3 regions of the Exiguobacterium sp. R-39 genome follow, and region 1 is predicted to be linked to each of the others. Evidence: riboswitches for the same ligand, from Rfam matches in the RefSeq annotation. Region 1 holds a riboswitch; each other region holds the start of a gene.
What was found. A riboswitch is a leader RNA that binds a small molecule or an ion and turns the genes downstream of it on or off. The one in region 1 is predicted to bind lysine.
Positions count from the first base shown of each region.

Region 1 (5,173 bases):
ATAGACTTGTGTAAACATACAAAACCCTCCTTTTTCTAGAAAAAAGACAGCAAAACGAATCCGCTTTGCTGCCTGCCTGTTGACTTCATTCGAAGTGTTTTTTATATTCCCCATATCCTGCCGAATCAAGCTCTTCTACCGGAATAAACCGGAGTGCTGCCGAATTGATGCAGTAGCGGAGACCACCAAGCTCGGTCGGACCGTCATCAAAGATGTGACCAAGATGACTGTCTGCATTCGCGGAACGGACTTCTGTCCGTGTCATGCCGTGTGTCGTATCGAGTTCCACTTCCATCTTGTCCTCGGAAATCGGTTTGGCGAAGCTCGGCCATCCGCAGTTCGAGTTAAACTTATCTTTTGACGTAAAGAGCGGTGTCCCGTCGACGATATCAACATAAAGTCCCGGTCGTTCCTCATCCCAATATTCATTACGGAAAGCCGGTTCCGTCCCGTTTTCCTGCGTAACTTTATACTGAATCGGCGTCAGACGTTGTTTCAGTTCCTGTTCTTTTCCCTGATCCTTCCAGGCTTCCTTCACGAACTTGGCACGTCCCGATCCGACACTGTACATCTGATAACGGAACGGATTTTTTTTGTAATAATCCTGATGGTATTCTTCTGCCGGCCAAAACGGGTTTGCCGGACGGATGTCGACTGCTACAGGACGTGAAAAACGTCCAGAGGCGTCCAGCGCCGCTTTCGAACGTTCTGCGGCTTGCTTTTGTTCTTCATCGACATAAAAAATTGCCGGTTCGTACGATTGACCACGGTCATTGAACTGTCCGCCGCCGTCCGTCGGATCGATTTGCCGCCAAAAAATTTCAAGTAACTCATCGTATGAAATGACAGACGGATCATACGTCACTTCCACCGCTTCTAAATGTCCTGTCGTTTCAGAACAGACCTCTTTATAAGTCGGGTTTTCTGTATGACCACCTGTATAACCGGAAATGACTTGTTCGACGCCATCATATTTATGAAATGGCTTGACCATGCACCAAAAACAGCCACCTGCGAATATTGCTTTTGCCATCTAGCTTCCCCTCCTCTGTATAGGTCTATTTTAACGCGTTCCGCGCCACTACCCTACTATCTTGCTCAGTCACTCTTCAGGATTCGCTTTTAGACGGCGCATGACAAAATAAATCGCCGCAAATACTAAAATCAATCCACCGAGTGAATACCATATGTTATTCATACGGTACAGCATCTGATAGATGGCTAACGTCACAAGCAAAATCGCAATCGGGATGAATGCCCGTTTAAAGTGATACCAATAGTTCACTGAGGTCGCCTCCATTTTTCTTTTATCTTATACGATTTTTTACTGTTTGATATGCTTTTCTAGATTATTTCTTTTTCAACATCCATCAAAAAAAGCCGACTCCGTTTGAAACGGAATCGACTTTTACCTTACGAACGCGGATGTTTCGGGAATTCCATTTCTGAATAAGGAACGACCGATGTCCGGTTTTTAAATTTATGACCTAACCAGAAAGCAAGGAATAACGGAATACCGACATATGTCGCGGCGATTCCAACCCAATCAATTTGATCCGCGAGGAATGCGGCATAGTTTTGACCGACGATGACAAGGAAACAAAGTCCGAAGGCAAAGAGCGGTCCAAACGGGAAAGCAGGTGCAACGTACGGCAAGTCACTGAGTGAATGACCTTGCGCAAGGAATCCTTTACGGAAACGGTAATGGCTGATCGCGATACCGAGCCATGCGATGAAACCGGTCATCCCGGAAGCATTCAACAACCAGAGGTAGACCTGTCCGCCAAACATCGATGTCAGGAAGCAAAGTGCGCCGATTGCCCCAGTTGCGAGCAAGGCATTACGGGGAACACCGTTTTTCGAGACTTGTGCGAACATTTTCGGCGCGTCACCTTGGCGTGCCAATGTGTACAGCATCCGTGTCGATGCGTACATCCCGGAGTTCCCGGCTGATAAAACAGACGTCAGGATGACGGCGTTCATCAATGCTGCCGAGAACGCGAGACCGGCTTTTTCAAAAACAAGTGTGAACGGACTGACTGCTACATCGGTAATATCGTTTGAAACCAGGTTCGGACTTGTATACGGAATCAACATGCCGATGACAAAAATCGCAAATACATAAAAGAGAAGAATCCGCCAAAAGACTTGTTTAACAGCTTTCGGGACGTTTTTTTCCGGATCTTCGGATTCGCCTGCCGCGATTCCGACAAGTTCGGTTCCCTGGAAGCTGAAACCGGCGACCAAGATGATACCGATAACGGCTGGAATGCCTCCGACGAACGGTGCATCACCTAATGCAAAGTTTTTAAAGCCGACCGGCGCTTCTGATGTGAAGACACCAAAAATCATCGCGACTCCGACAATCAAGAAGATGATGACTGTGACGACCTTGATCATCGCGAACCAGTATTCGGCTTCACCGAATCCTTTAACGGAGAAGTAATTTAAACCAATCATCAGTAACAAGAAGATGGCACTGAAATAAAAACCTGGAACATCCGGGAACCAGTATGTCATGACGATTTGGGCCGCAACGAGTTCAACGGCAATCGTGACTGCCCAGTTGTACCAGTAGTTCCAACCGAGTGCAAAACCAAACGATGGATCAACGAACTTCGCACCGTAGGTCGAGAAGGAACCGGCGACCGGCATGTAAGCGGCCATCTCACCAAGGCTCGTCATTAAAAAGTACACCATCAATCCGACGATCGCATACGATAACAGGGCACCGCCCGGACCGGCAGCTGCAACGGACGCACCGGAGGCAATGAATAAACCGGTTCCGATGGCTCCGCCAATCGCAATCATCGACATGTGACGGGCTTGCAGACCGCGTTTTAATCCTTCTTCAGTTGAATCGAGTTTTCTTTGGGGTTGTAAAGTATTCATCTTATTCGCTTCTCTCTTTTTTAAATTTTTGAGAGGACACTTTTTGAATCGAAAAAAAACAAAAAGCGCCCTCACCTTCCAGAAGGAAGATGAGAACGCAACATAGTAAAAAGGATGCGCCCCATTCTACCGTCGTGAAAGATAGCTCCCCACAAGTCAGATCTGACCTGTGACAGTATTAGACCTGTTCGATCTAATCCCAATCGATCATCTTCAAAGCGATGATTGATTTCGGCAATTCTTCCTTTTCAGTCACCTCATCTGCCGCTTGACGACATCTGTGACTGTACTTATAAGAACTGCAACCTCCATCCCACTGGTTGAGTGAGAACTAATTAAGTTAGTTATAATTTCGTTATTACTTCGTCATTTTACACAAAACGTCTTCAAATTGTCAATTCTTTTTTTGAAATTCCCGCTATCCGTGGTAAAATTCCGTAATTTTTAGTACACTAAATTATAGAAGTTAACCGAGAGAAAGGATGTTGCTTGAATGCCACAAGAACGTGATCAACTGACCTATCGATTAGAGGAACAAATGCGGGTCATTCTCCGGACATTACGCCGCGAACTCAACCGACTGTTTGAAGGAACCGCGACGCGGAGTGAATTTTTCATTTTGCGCAGCCTGTCCGAAAATGGTCCCCAACGTCCGACTCTACTCGCAGAACAGTTTGAGCTTGCGACAAGTCAGGTAACGGCTTTGACTGATCGTCTGTATAAAGCCGGATTCGTCACGCGGACGCGTTCGACGGACGACAGAAGATCGATTGTTTTAGCATTGACGGCCGAAGGTGAAGCCGCTTTCCACGAACTTGAAATCGTCCGCCGGAAATATCTCCAAGACCGTTTTGGTACACTCACCGAAGAAGAGCTTCATGCGATGGTCCAGGTCTTCGATAAGATCCTTTTAACGATGGATGAAGAGGCTGTTTCTTCCTAAAAATTGTTTTAAAAAAATATTTATTTTTTTCGCTGACAAAGTTCACTTGACTGTGTACTTTGTCTTTTTTTTCGACTTGCCATGTTTCCCTAAACATTTTTCCATTTCTTGCCGTTATTAAAATGGGTATACTAGAACTATCTTATTGGAAATGCGTTTACGAGGAGCTGGGAGGATTTGTTGTCCATCATGAATAATTTCATCATCAATTTTTGTCTACTGTTTACAACGATCACTCTTTTGTTTCTACCTTTTCGAAATCACCCGCGGATTACACCGAACACGAATCTGAACATCCGACTCGTGTTAGGCTTCATCGCCGGATTGATTTCTGTACTCTTGATGTTCAACAGCATCCAGATCGATGTCGCCCGGATTGATTTACGAATTGTCCCCATCGTCATTGCCATGATGTTCGGCGGCTTACCTAGTGCACTCGTCACCGGCACCATGATTATCGCAACACGTTTTGCCCTGACGCCTGTCGAACAAATCGATGCTGCCATCCTGTCAACAATCGTCATCGCACTGTTCATCCTGACGATTGCCATCGTCCGGCGCTACATCCGGATGACCTTCTGGAACTTCGAACTGATGATCGGGATCGGTATTCTCTATTCGTTGCCGGCTATCTATCTATTGACGAGCAGTTGGACGACCTTCATCGAAATATCACTGGCTTACATATTTTTTAACCTGATTGCCGGTTTTGTGACCTATCACCTGTTGACAGAGTTGCGACGCCACTTTGAAAACATCCAGTATCAACAAAAGCTCGCCATGACGGATGCCTTGACGGGCCTCGCTAACCGGCGCCGGCTGGATGATTCCTTGTCCCTTGTCGGTTCAGCAGAAGACGGGTATTCGCTTGTCTTGATTGATATTGATTTCTTTAAGCACGTCAACGATACGTACGGTCATGATGCCGGAGACGATGTTTTACGGCAACTCGGTACGACATTAGCATCACTGGCACGGCCGGATGATTTAGTCGGGCGTTACGGGGGCGAAGAATTTTTAATCATTCTCCCGAATACATCACTCGTCGATGCGAAAAACATTGCTGAGCTTGCCCGGACGACGGTCGCACGAAATCTGTTCCCGACGACGGCGGTCCCTGACTTACAGATTACGATTTCGCTGGGTATTGCACATTCCAGCAGCTCGCATACGTCTCTTGAGGCTTTACAGCAGGCGGATAAGGCATTGTATCATTCGAAAGACAGCGGACGGAATCGGAGTACGAATTACACCAAAAAACTGGAACTCGAACAAGCCTGATCACTGCCCTTTCCCGTCACTCGGTGAAAGGGCAGTCTTTTTTAGGTATTCTTTTCT
Region 1 covers NZ_CP187965.1:204,734-209,906, reverse strand. Annotated here, with positions in the region: gene ACP26N_RS01230 (DUF2252 domain-containing protein) at 1-18, opposite strand, end outside; gene msrA (peptide-methionine (S)-S-oxide reductase MsrA) at 86-1,033, opposite strand; gene ACP26N_RS01220 (hypothetical protein) at 1,103-1,285, opposite strand; gene ACP26N_RS01215 (amino acid permease) at 1,414-2,892, opposite strand; lysine riboswitch at 3,027-3,211, opposite strand; gene ACP26N_RS01210 (MarR family winged helix-turn-helix transcriptional regulator) at 3,386-3,835, shown strand; gene ACP26N_RS01205 (GGDEF domain-containing protein) at 4,025-5,116, shown strand; gene ACP26N_RS01200 (TetR/AcrR family transcriptional regulator) at 5,158-5,173, opposite strand, start outside.

Region 2 (5,173 bases), 290 kb from region 1:
TCGACAAACTTCGTTTCCGAAAACTTATAAAGGCACCGATATGGAACAACATACTGATACTCGCTAATATCAGGAGATGCCAAAAGAAGTGATTGGTTCCTTCTAATAATTGCTGGGTGTTAAACAGACTGAAAATCGAGCCGTAACGCATCCATTCCGTTTTTTCACTGAGACCGGCTCCAATCGTCAACACAATCGACAGCACAAGTACACTGCCGGCAATCGAAAAGGCGCGTCGTTCATCATCAAATAAGGTGGCGATACACAACGTGAACCCACCGATGGCATACAGTAGGAAGAGTGCATTCACTTGAAAGCGGACGAGTGTCATATCGTCAATCGAAACCCCGGAAACAAACCAGTCAGCGAGCAATAAAACGAACGTATTGCATAATACAAGGCATGTACTGGCGAGAAGCATCACAATCATCGCCGACGCCGTATATTGATGACGTGTAATCGGAGCAGCCAAGTATAAAATCAGTTCACCGTTATCAATTGGCCGTGCCAGTAAGCGCGCAGCAAGTGACAATAAAAATAAAGACGCGATGATTTGAAAAATCAGTCCGTAATAATTTCCGCCGAGTAAGTCGAGAACGTTATCAAAACCGGTCACTTTATCGTATTGGAAAGCTTTTAAAACTTCCGGTGGCAGTGCCTGGAGCTTCGCTTCCAGCAACCCCGTCTTCATCATCGACGGATAGAGTGCGGCAAGCATCAATAAATACAGACTCGTCCCGACTGCATAGGCCGTGATCGGCTTCCCGTTATGCTTGAGTAAAGACCAAATGATCGTCATCATGGTGATTCCTGCTCACTATAATAATGTAAGAAGACATGCTCTAAGTCATCTGCCGAAGTTTGAATCGCCCGGACATCATATTCGGTTAAAAAACGGATGATTTGATTCAACGTCCGTTCGTTGCTTGTGAAAAAGGAAACATGATTTTGAACGCGTTGACTTCCAATTTGAAGTGCAAACCGTTCAGCATGTGCTTCGAGACCAAATTCAATCGTGTACTGTTTTCGGCTCGAACGGACCAGCTCATGGATATCCGACTCGATGATGATTCGTCCTTCTTTAATCAATGCGGCCCGGTCACACGATTTTTCCATCTCCGGAAAATGATGTGAACTCATCAAAATGGCTTTCCCGCGTTGCCGTTCGTTGTCAATCAAGCTTAAAAAACGTTCCTGCATCAAGGGATCAAGTCCACTGGTCGGTTCGTCAAGCAGATAGACCGGGGCATCCTTCATGAAGCAGCCGACTAATGCCAACTTTTGTTTCATCCCTTTCGACATCTTCCGGATTTTCGTTTTCGTTTCGAAGGGAAACTGTTCCAGCAACGCCGATTGACGTTCCGGTTTGCTTTGATGGAGTTGCTGCATCAAATGCAGGACCTGTTCACCCGTAAAATCACCCGGTAAATTAATCTCACCCGGTAAATAACCGACAATTCGTTTTACCTCCTGTGATTGGTTCCAACAGTCATATCCACCGATGGTCGCATGACCGGAGTCTGCTTGAATCAGCCCCATCAATTGCCGGATTGACGTTGATTTCCCGGCTCCGTTCGGTCCGATAAAGCCGAACACCATACCCGGTTCGACCGTAAAACTGACATCAAATAAACCTCGTTTCGGCGCAAATTCTTTCGTCACGTGTTGCAAATGAATCATCCGAATCGCCTCACTTTTCTGGTGATTGCCGTTAGTACCTTATACCCGTTTTGGTACTTCTTGGGACAAATCCACCCGATAAATCACGAATCGTTCGTCGTGATTTTTTTGGAAAAGTTCTTTCAGACGGACTTCTTCCACCTGTTCGAAAATCGTCTGATGCTCTAAATAATACCGGTATTCGTCTGCCGGGTAATACAAAATCAAATCGAGCGGACGCGGACGCCGTTCAACGGATGCTAAGATTTGATCGACAACCTTCATGAAAATTTGGACGGAAAACGGATTAAAAAAGTAACATTTCGTGACATCATCCGGAATCGGATAAGCTTCCGCATACGTATGTTCAAAACGGATGCTGCCTTGACGTCGCTTCATCTTTTTCATGTAAGTTGCTTGATTCATAAGGGCATTTTCATAAAATTGTCCATTCATCTCAACACCGATGACGGAACAATCAAACCGATCATGCAGATAAAAGTTCAACCGTCCTTTTCCGCAGCCGAAATCAATGACCGTATCCGTATAATCGAAGGGATAGACGGCACATAATTCCTCCAGCGCTGCATAAGGCGTCGGTTCGTACCGGTTATAATGGCTGAATGCATTATAAAGATGCTGAATATCAATCGTCTCGATGCGTAGCCGTTCTTCGTACTCTTTTTCATTCATATTTGATTCCTTCTTTCAAGCATTGTTGGTTTCATCGTACTATACTATGGATGTAAGCATTTCATTCTATAAGGGGGACTATCCAATGATCGTTGTTACGAATCGGATTAAAGTCAAAAAAGGAATGGCAGCAGCACTCGCACCACGCTTTACCCGTCCGAGTGGTCTTGACTCGATGAAGGGATTTGTTCGTGTCGAAGTTTTACTGACACAAGGTCTCGAAGAACACGATGAAATGAACGTCAACATGTACTGGGAAGACATGAAGGATTTTGAAGTATGGCGGAACAGTGATGATTTTAAAGAGTCACATAAGCGTCCGGCACCGTCAGACGGCAAACAAGAAGAATCTCCAATGCTTGGAAGTGAAATCATCACGTATGAAGTGGCTTCTGTCAAAGAACGAACTTCTTTATAATTCATGTCAGAACCGCCTTGCCTCCAATTTGGTCGCAAGGTTTTTTTATTCTTAAGAGACCCCTCACTATATTGATATGGGTTTAAATTGTATGTAATACCATTATTTGTTATCATAGGTCCAATACAGAAAGAGAGAGGACTTATCATGCTGAATTCATTATCGATTTTTGAACAGGCCATCCGCGCCTTACCGATTGATCGGTCCTTGACGCGCCAGGACTTGTTCACAGACGGTTTCCTATTACAACAGGAACAGGAATTATCCGTTTACTACTCACCAATCGGAGAATATATCAATCGCTCTGCCAAAATAGTCTTCATTGGCATCACACCAGGATTTGAACAAATGCGCATTGCTTATGAAGAAGCGGCTGATGCCTTCCACCATGGTGCAACAATCGAAGAAGCATCGAAAATCGTCAAATACAGTGCCAGTTTCGCCGGTCCCATGCGGCGTAATTTGACAATAATGTTAGATGAACTCGAATTAAATCGTCTGCTGAATATTCCTTCAACAGCCACCTTATTTCATGCAAATCAGAATCTGTTGCACACGACTTCGATTCTGAGACATCCTGTTTTTTACCGGGACAAAAATTATACGGGACATCAACCAAAGATTGACCGAACACCGTTGCTGCAACATTACGCGTATGAGCACTTCGCAGCGGAATTGAATCAGTTACCCCACCCTGTCATTTTGGTCCCGTTCGGACGTGTCGTCGAGTCAACTGTCCGGACATTGCTTCATCAGGGACGAATTAAAAAACATACTGTATTATTTGGTTTCCCGCATCCTTCTGGTGCAAATGGACACCGGAAGCGACAGTTTGAAGAAAATAAAGACTATTTGATGAAGCAGTTAACTTCCTACTTCGATACTTAACAAACAGCCTTAATTTTTTAAAAGAAATTAGGATAAGATTTTCCTATAAAAAGAATATGACTATTCTATCGATGAGGTAGAGGCGCGGTGTTGATGAGTATTTGGTCTGAGGATGACAACGAAGACGATCAAAGAAAGGTGATGCCGCCGAAGTATCGTCACGTGTCAGACGTGACCATGCTGGTCGAATCGGGAAAGACCCGTTCGATTGCCATACGCATGTTGTATGGAGCGCTCCAATTCGGCTAAGAAAGACGCATCCAGCAAGGGTGTCGGCTTTGTTGCCGGTGCCCTTGCTTTTTTCTGTGCAACGGGTCTCATCTTCTAAAAAAGGAGGAGGAACCACAACAATGGTCAACTATTCAGATTCTATCATTGCGCTTGTCCCGGCAATCGTTGCCATCGTTTTAGCAATTGTCACACGAAAAGTCGTCATTTCACTTGGTGTCGGCATTTTGATTGGTGCCTTACTGCTTCACAGCTTCAATCCGGTGGATACCGTTGTTTATCTCGGAAAAAACATCTTCAGTCTGTTTTGGGCAGACGGTGCGTTAAATGAATGGAATGTCTTATTACTCGTTTTCTTACTGTTACTCGGTGTCTTGTCGACACTGATACAAACATCCGGCGGTGCCCGTGCTTTCGGCGAATGGGCGACGACACATTTCAAGACGGCACGTGGTGCAAGGCTTGCCGCTTTCGGATTAGGTATTTTGATTTTCATCGATGATTACTTTAACAGTCTGGCCGTCGGAAATGTCAGTCGTCCGTTAACGGATCGTCGCGGTGTCTCGCGCGCCAAACTGGCGTATATCATCGATTCCACCGCTGCACCGGTCTGTGTCATCAGTCCATTATCGAGCTGGGGTGCCTTCATCATCTCGATTATCGCAGGAATCTTGACGACCCATTCAATCACTGATTACTCGGCGTTCAGTGCGTTCCTGATGATTGTGCCGTTAAACTTCTACGCCATCTTCGCTTTGTTACTGACACTCTACATCGCTTATACGGGAATTGCCGTTGGACCGATGCGGACGCACGAGTTGCGGGCCTTACAAGGTGAATTGTTTGACGCCAACAAAGGGACACCAATTGGGATGGCAGAAGAAGTCAAGGAACACGATGGCGGTAAAGTCCGTGACTTGGTTGTTCCAATCGTCGTGTTAGTCATTGCGACCATCACAGCCCTTCTTTGGACAGGTGCCCAGGCACTTGCGGCTGACGATCGGCCTTTTTCGTTAATCGGCGCCTTTGAAGCAACAGACGTGACGCGCTCACTTGTTTCTGGTGTCATCATCAGTTTAGTCGTTGCGTTCCTGATGATGATCGGTCGGAAAATTCCGGCACGTGATTACCGCATCAGTATCTGGGCGGGCATGAAATCGATGTGGCCCGCTGTCGTTATTCTTTTGTTTGCCTGGACGATCATCGCGGTCATCGGTGACATGAAGACCGGGGATTATCTCGCAAGTTTCATCAGCAAATCGATTCCCGCTTCTTATCTGCCGTTCC
Region 2 covers NZ_CP187965.1:3,004,575-3,009,747, forward strand. Annotated here, with positions in the region: gene ACP26N_RS15675 (ABC transporter permease subunit) at 1-802, opposite strand, end outside; gene ACP26N_RS15680 (ABC transporter ATP-binding protein) at 799-1,680, opposite strand; gene ACP26N_RS15685 (methyltransferase) at 1,720-2,352, opposite strand; gene ACP26N_RS15690 (heme oxygenase) at 2,438-2,770, shown strand; gene ACP26N_RS15695 (hypothetical protein) at 2,918-3,658, shown strand; lysine riboswitch at 3,728-3,903, shown strand; gene ACP26N_RS15700 (Na+/H+ antiporter NhaC family protein) at 4,009-5,173, shown strand, end outside.
Region 2: linked by a shared signal. The riboswitch ahead of ACP26N_RS15700 (Na+/H+ antiporter NhaC family protein) and the one ahead of ACP26N_RS01215 (amino acid permease) in region 1 are both predicted to bind lysine.

Region 3 (5,173 bases), 300 kb from region 1:
GTTGCATCATCGCGATTCCAAACGACATGTTATACGATTGGAAAATCGGAATTTGTGTCGAAGCATCGCGAATCGTCTGCAGTTCCGCTTCCGAGAAACCCGTCGTCGCAATGACGAGTGGTGTCTTCGTTTTAATCCCATAAGCAAGCAAGTCCGGCAAAAGACTCGGATGCGAAAAATCAATGATCGCATCGACCGACTCCGTCATTTCGGCAAGCGTACCGTAAGACGGGACCTGATCCGCCGTTTTCGTTTTATCGATGACGGCGACGACATCATCCGGTGCCAGTTCGTGGACGAAATGTCCGGTTGCCCCGTATCCGTGAATGGCGAGTTTCATCCAACCACTCCTTTGTAACTCCGCATCATCTCAAGCAGATGCGCATGTCCCGCTTCCGACTGACGGACGAGCGGCAGACGCGGTGCTCCGACCGCCAGTCCGATTTCTTCGAGCGCTGCTTTGACGGGAATCGGATTGACATCGCTGAACAACGCGGAGATGACAGGCATCAAATCACTTTGAATCCGTCGTGCCGTAACATAGTCGTTTGCCAGTAACGCTTCTGCAAGCGCCTGCGTTTCTGCCGGGTATGGATTCGACAAGACGGAAATCACGCCTTGTGCCCCCCATGCCATATAAGGAAGAATTTGATCATCGTTGCCACAGAAGACCGCAAAGTCAGCGGGTAAGGCCGTCATCAATTCGCCCATGAAACTGACGTCACCGCTTGCTTCTTTAAACGCTTGGATGTTCGGATGTTTGGCAAGTGTGACGGCTGTTTCGATGGAAATCGCGACCCCTGTCCGTGACGGAACATTGTAGAGCATGATTGGCAAATCAACTGCATCCGCAACCGCCGTGAAGTGGGCGACGAGTCCTGCTTGTGATGTCTTATTGTAGTAAGGTGTGACAAGCATTGCCGCATCAGCACCAAGTCGGGCTGCCGTCTGTGTTTTTTCAATCGTCTGTGCCGTATTGTTCGTTCCGGTCCCGGCAATGACCGGTACACGTCCGGCTGTCACACGGACTGCCGTTTCCAGTAATGTTTCAAACTCTTCATTCGTCAACGTTGACCCTTCTCCGGTCGTCCCTCCGACGACTAACGCTTGAATATTCGCTGCGAGTTGTTGTTCGATCAGTTGTTCAAATACCGCTAAATCCAGCTCACCGGTTGATGTAAATGGTGTAGCCAGTGCTGTTCCTGCTCCTTTAAACATATCGATTCCTCCCCGTTTTTTAAGAATGGATTGAACTTTCAAGTGCTTGACGCGCTACCTGGACAGCGTTCGAAGCGGCCCCTTTACGGATGTTATCGGCGACACACCAGATGTGGAATGTATTGGCAAGACTTTTATCCTGACGAATCCGTCCGACATAGACGTCATCTGTTCCGCTTGCATCAAGCGGCATCGGATATTGGTTTTGACTGACATCATCGACGAGAATGACGCCTGGTGCTTCCGCTAATGAGGCACGGATGGCGGCAACGCTTGTCTCCTGCTCGAATGTCACGTTGATGGCGACAGAATGCGAATTCGTGACCGGAACCCGGACACATGTCGCACTGACCGGTAACTCCGGTAGCTGGAAGATTTTTCGTGTTTCGTCAATCATTTTCTGTTCTTCTTTCGTGTAACCGTCTGGTAAGAACACATCGATATGCGGCAGAATGTTATCGTGAATCGGATGCGGATAATTGACCGGTTCTTCGCCGCGGCTGCCGCGGGCTAAATCCTCGATTCCTTTTTGACCGGAACCGGACACGGCTTGATACGTCGTATAGTTAACACGTTTCAAACCAAATTGTTGAAGCGGCGCCAGGGCGACGACCGATTGAATCGTCGAACAGTTCGGGTTGGCAATCAAACGGTCATTTGGTCCGATTGCTTGCGGATTCACTTCCGGTACGACAAGCGGGATATCGGCCTGCATCCGGAAGGCGCTTGAATTGTCGACGACCAGTGTGCCTGCTGCAGCCAGTAACGGTGCATACTGCTCACTGATGGTGCCGCCTGCTGCAAACAGCGCCACATCGATGCCGTCTTCCGTAATCTGCTCCGATAATGCTTGAATCGTGACGTCCTGTCCTTTGAACTGGACGGTTTTCCCGGCAGAACGGGCTGAAGCGTACGCTGAAATCTGACGAACCGGAAAGTCGAGTTCCGCCAGGACTTGTAACATTTTTTGACCAACGGCGCCGGTTGCGCCAATGACTGCGACATGATACATATGATTTCCTCCTTACAGGTCGAATGCTTGAGCAATTGCTGCGACGGTCCGTTCGATGTCAGCTTGGGCAATCGTATATGAGATGCTGATCTCTGATGTTGTAACCTGATAAAACGTGATGTTTTCGGCCCGGAAAATCGCAAATAATTTCGAAGCGACGCCGGTTGCGTCCCGCATGCCGATTCCGACGACCGATAATTTGGCATGTTGGTTATGACGATCGACTTTGACGGTCGGGAAACGATTGATGATATCCTGCAAGGCCTCTTCCAAAAACTCTTCTTCGTCTAACGGACAAGAGAAGGAAAGGAAGATGTCACTGTCAAACGTCGTCTGACTGATCATATCAATGTTGACGTGGCGACCTGACAACAGTTCAAAGATATCCGCGACCGCTGAATTCGTCTGTGGAACGTGTTTGATTGATACCGTCAGGACGTTTTTCGTCACACTGACACTCGTTACTGCTTTCTGTTCCATCGTTTCCGTTGCCTCCATAATCCAAGTCCCTCTTTTCGATTCTAGTGTTTTTCCGACGAAGATGTGGACGCCGTATTTTTTACCGAGTTCGACACTGCGCATCTCCATGACTTTTGAGCCAAGAGCACTCATTTCCATCATCTCATCGTATGAAATGTGCGGAATCGGCTGCGCTGCAGCATGAATCCGTGGATCTGCCGTATAGACACCGTCAACATCCGTATAGATCTCACAACGTTTATCAAGGACGGCTGCTAAGGCAACGGCTGTCGTATCTGATCCGCCGCGTCCGAGTGTCGTGACATCCCCCAGTTCATTGACCCCTTGGAAACCGGCGACGATGATCACATCGTAGGTTTCAAGTTTTTTCCGGAGCAGTTCACCGTCGATTTGTTTGATTTTACTTTTCGTATGCAGCCCCATCGTACTGATGCCGGCTTGGGCTCCCGTTTGCGACAAGGCTTTTGTCCCGAGTGAATTCAGCGCGATGCTGAGTAACGAAATCGTCTGTTCTTCTCCGATTGCAAGCAGACGATCCAGTTCGCGCCGTTCCGGCCGGTCGGTAATCGCTTGTGCTTGGGCAATCAATGAATCCGTCATTTTCCCCATCGCTGATACGACGACGACTAATTTCTCCCCTTGATCCGTCCGATTCTTCAAATAATTCGCAATTGACTGAATCTGTTCGACAGTCGCAACCGAACTACCACCAAATTTAAGTACAGTTGTCACAATCCTATCTCCTTTTGTCCCGAAACAGAAAAAAACGACGGGCCGGTAGGAGCGTTCCTACGGCCCGTCGTTATCACGATCGGACAAACGATGACAGTGTCATTCGTTCTTTTACGTAAGATAGCGCTCCGAAACGTGGGTTTCGGCAGTACAACGGATCTTAACCGTTGTACCAGCAATCAGGAAAAAGCATTTTCCTGTTCACTTCGGCGGATTTCCCCTTTCACATCACTTGGCATGCTTGCCTTTGTAAGTGTTGCTACTGATGTCATCCGCGCCTCTATCTGTCGGTTGTTAGTTACAGTTATAGCAAACATTTTTTGTTAAATCCAGTGATTTGCCAAACTTTTTTTGAATTTTATCATTTTTCAAGGTACTTCTTCGCTAATGTGAGTTGTTCCCGGACGGCTGTAAAACCGGTCCCGCCGTAACTTCCCCGTCGTGCGACGGCTTGAACCGGATCGAGCAACGGATATACATCTTCCGCAATGACCGGATGGAACGTCTGATACGTCGACAGCGTCAAATCTTTTAAGAAACATCCGCTCTGCACACAATGTAGGACGGCTTTCCCAACGATTTCATGCGCTTCCCGGAACGGAATCCCTTTTGTGACCAGATAATCTGCCAGTTCCGTTGCATTCGAGAAGTCTTGCATCGTCGCCTTCTTGAGCGCTTCTGTCTTAAACGTAGCGGATTCGATCATGCCTGTAAAAATTTGAACGGATTGTAACACCGTATCAGCGGTATCAAAGACACCCTCTTTATCTTCTTGCATATCTTTATTGTAAGCGAGCGGAAGAGCCTTCATCGTCGTCAGGAAGCCCATCAGGTTACCATAGACACGTCCTGTTTTACCGCGAATCAGTTCTGCGAAATCCGGATTTTTTTTCTGTGGCATCATACTCGATCCCGTTGAAAACGCGTCGGATAATTCGATGAATGAAAACTCCTGTGAAGCCCAGATGATGATTTCTTCGCAAAAGCGTGACAAGTGCATCATCACTGTTGAGGCGATACCGAGATACTCGATGACGAAGTCCCGGTCCGAGACCGCATCCAGACTATTCGGATAGACCTGTTCAAAACCAAGCAGCTCGGCTGACTTGAACCGGTCAATCGGGAAAGTCGTTCCCGCCAGTGCCCCTGCACCGAGCGGCGACATCCGGATCCGCTTTAAGTTATCCGTCAACCGATCGGCATCCCGTTCAAACATCCAAAAGTAAGCGAGCAAGTGATGTGCCAGTGAAATCGGCTGTGCCCGCTGCAGATGGGTGTAACCCGGCATGACCGTCTCGACATGTTGCTCCGCTTGTTCCGTAATGACGGATTGCAGATTACGGATGCTGGTCAGGAGTTCGAGAACATGTTGTTCCATCCAGAGATGCAAATCAGTCGCGACCTGATCGTTTCGACTGCGCGCCGTGTGCAGCTTCCCGGCAACGGGACCAATCTGTTCCGTCAGCAACCGTTCAAGATTCATGTGGATATCTTCGTCAACCGTCGTGTAGACGTGCTGATCGAGTGTCGTTTTTAACTGTTTCAGCCCGGCTTCGATTTGTTGCCACTCGGTTTTCTCAAGAATCCCTTGTTCATACAACATCTGTGCATGCGCAAGACTCCCTTGCAAATCAACGGCGGCTAATTTCTGATCAAATGAAATCGATGCGCCGAAGGCTTCCGCTTGAGCGGAAGCACTTTCCGTAAAACGTCCGCCCCATAGTTTCGTCA
Region 3 covers NZ_CP187965.1:508,216-513,388, reverse strand. Annotated here, with positions in the region: gene dapB (4-hydroxy-tetrahydrodipicolinate reductase) at 1-340, opposite strand, end outside; gene dapA (4-hydroxy-tetrahydrodipicolinate synthase) at 337-1,218, opposite strand; gene ACP26N_RS02665 (aspartate-semialdehyde dehydrogenase) at 1,238-2,230, opposite strand; gene ACP26N_RS02660 (aspartate kinase) at 2,243-3,442, opposite strand; lysine riboswitch at 3,556-3,733, opposite strand; gene argH (argininosuccinate lyase) at 3,804-5,173, opposite strand, start outside; gene ACP26N_RS02650 (argininosuccinate synthase) at 5,171-5,173, opposite strand, start outside.
Region 3: linked by a shared signal. The riboswitch ahead of ACP26N_RS02660 (aspartate kinase) and the one ahead of ACP26N_RS01215 (amino acid permease) in region 1 are both predicted to bind lysine.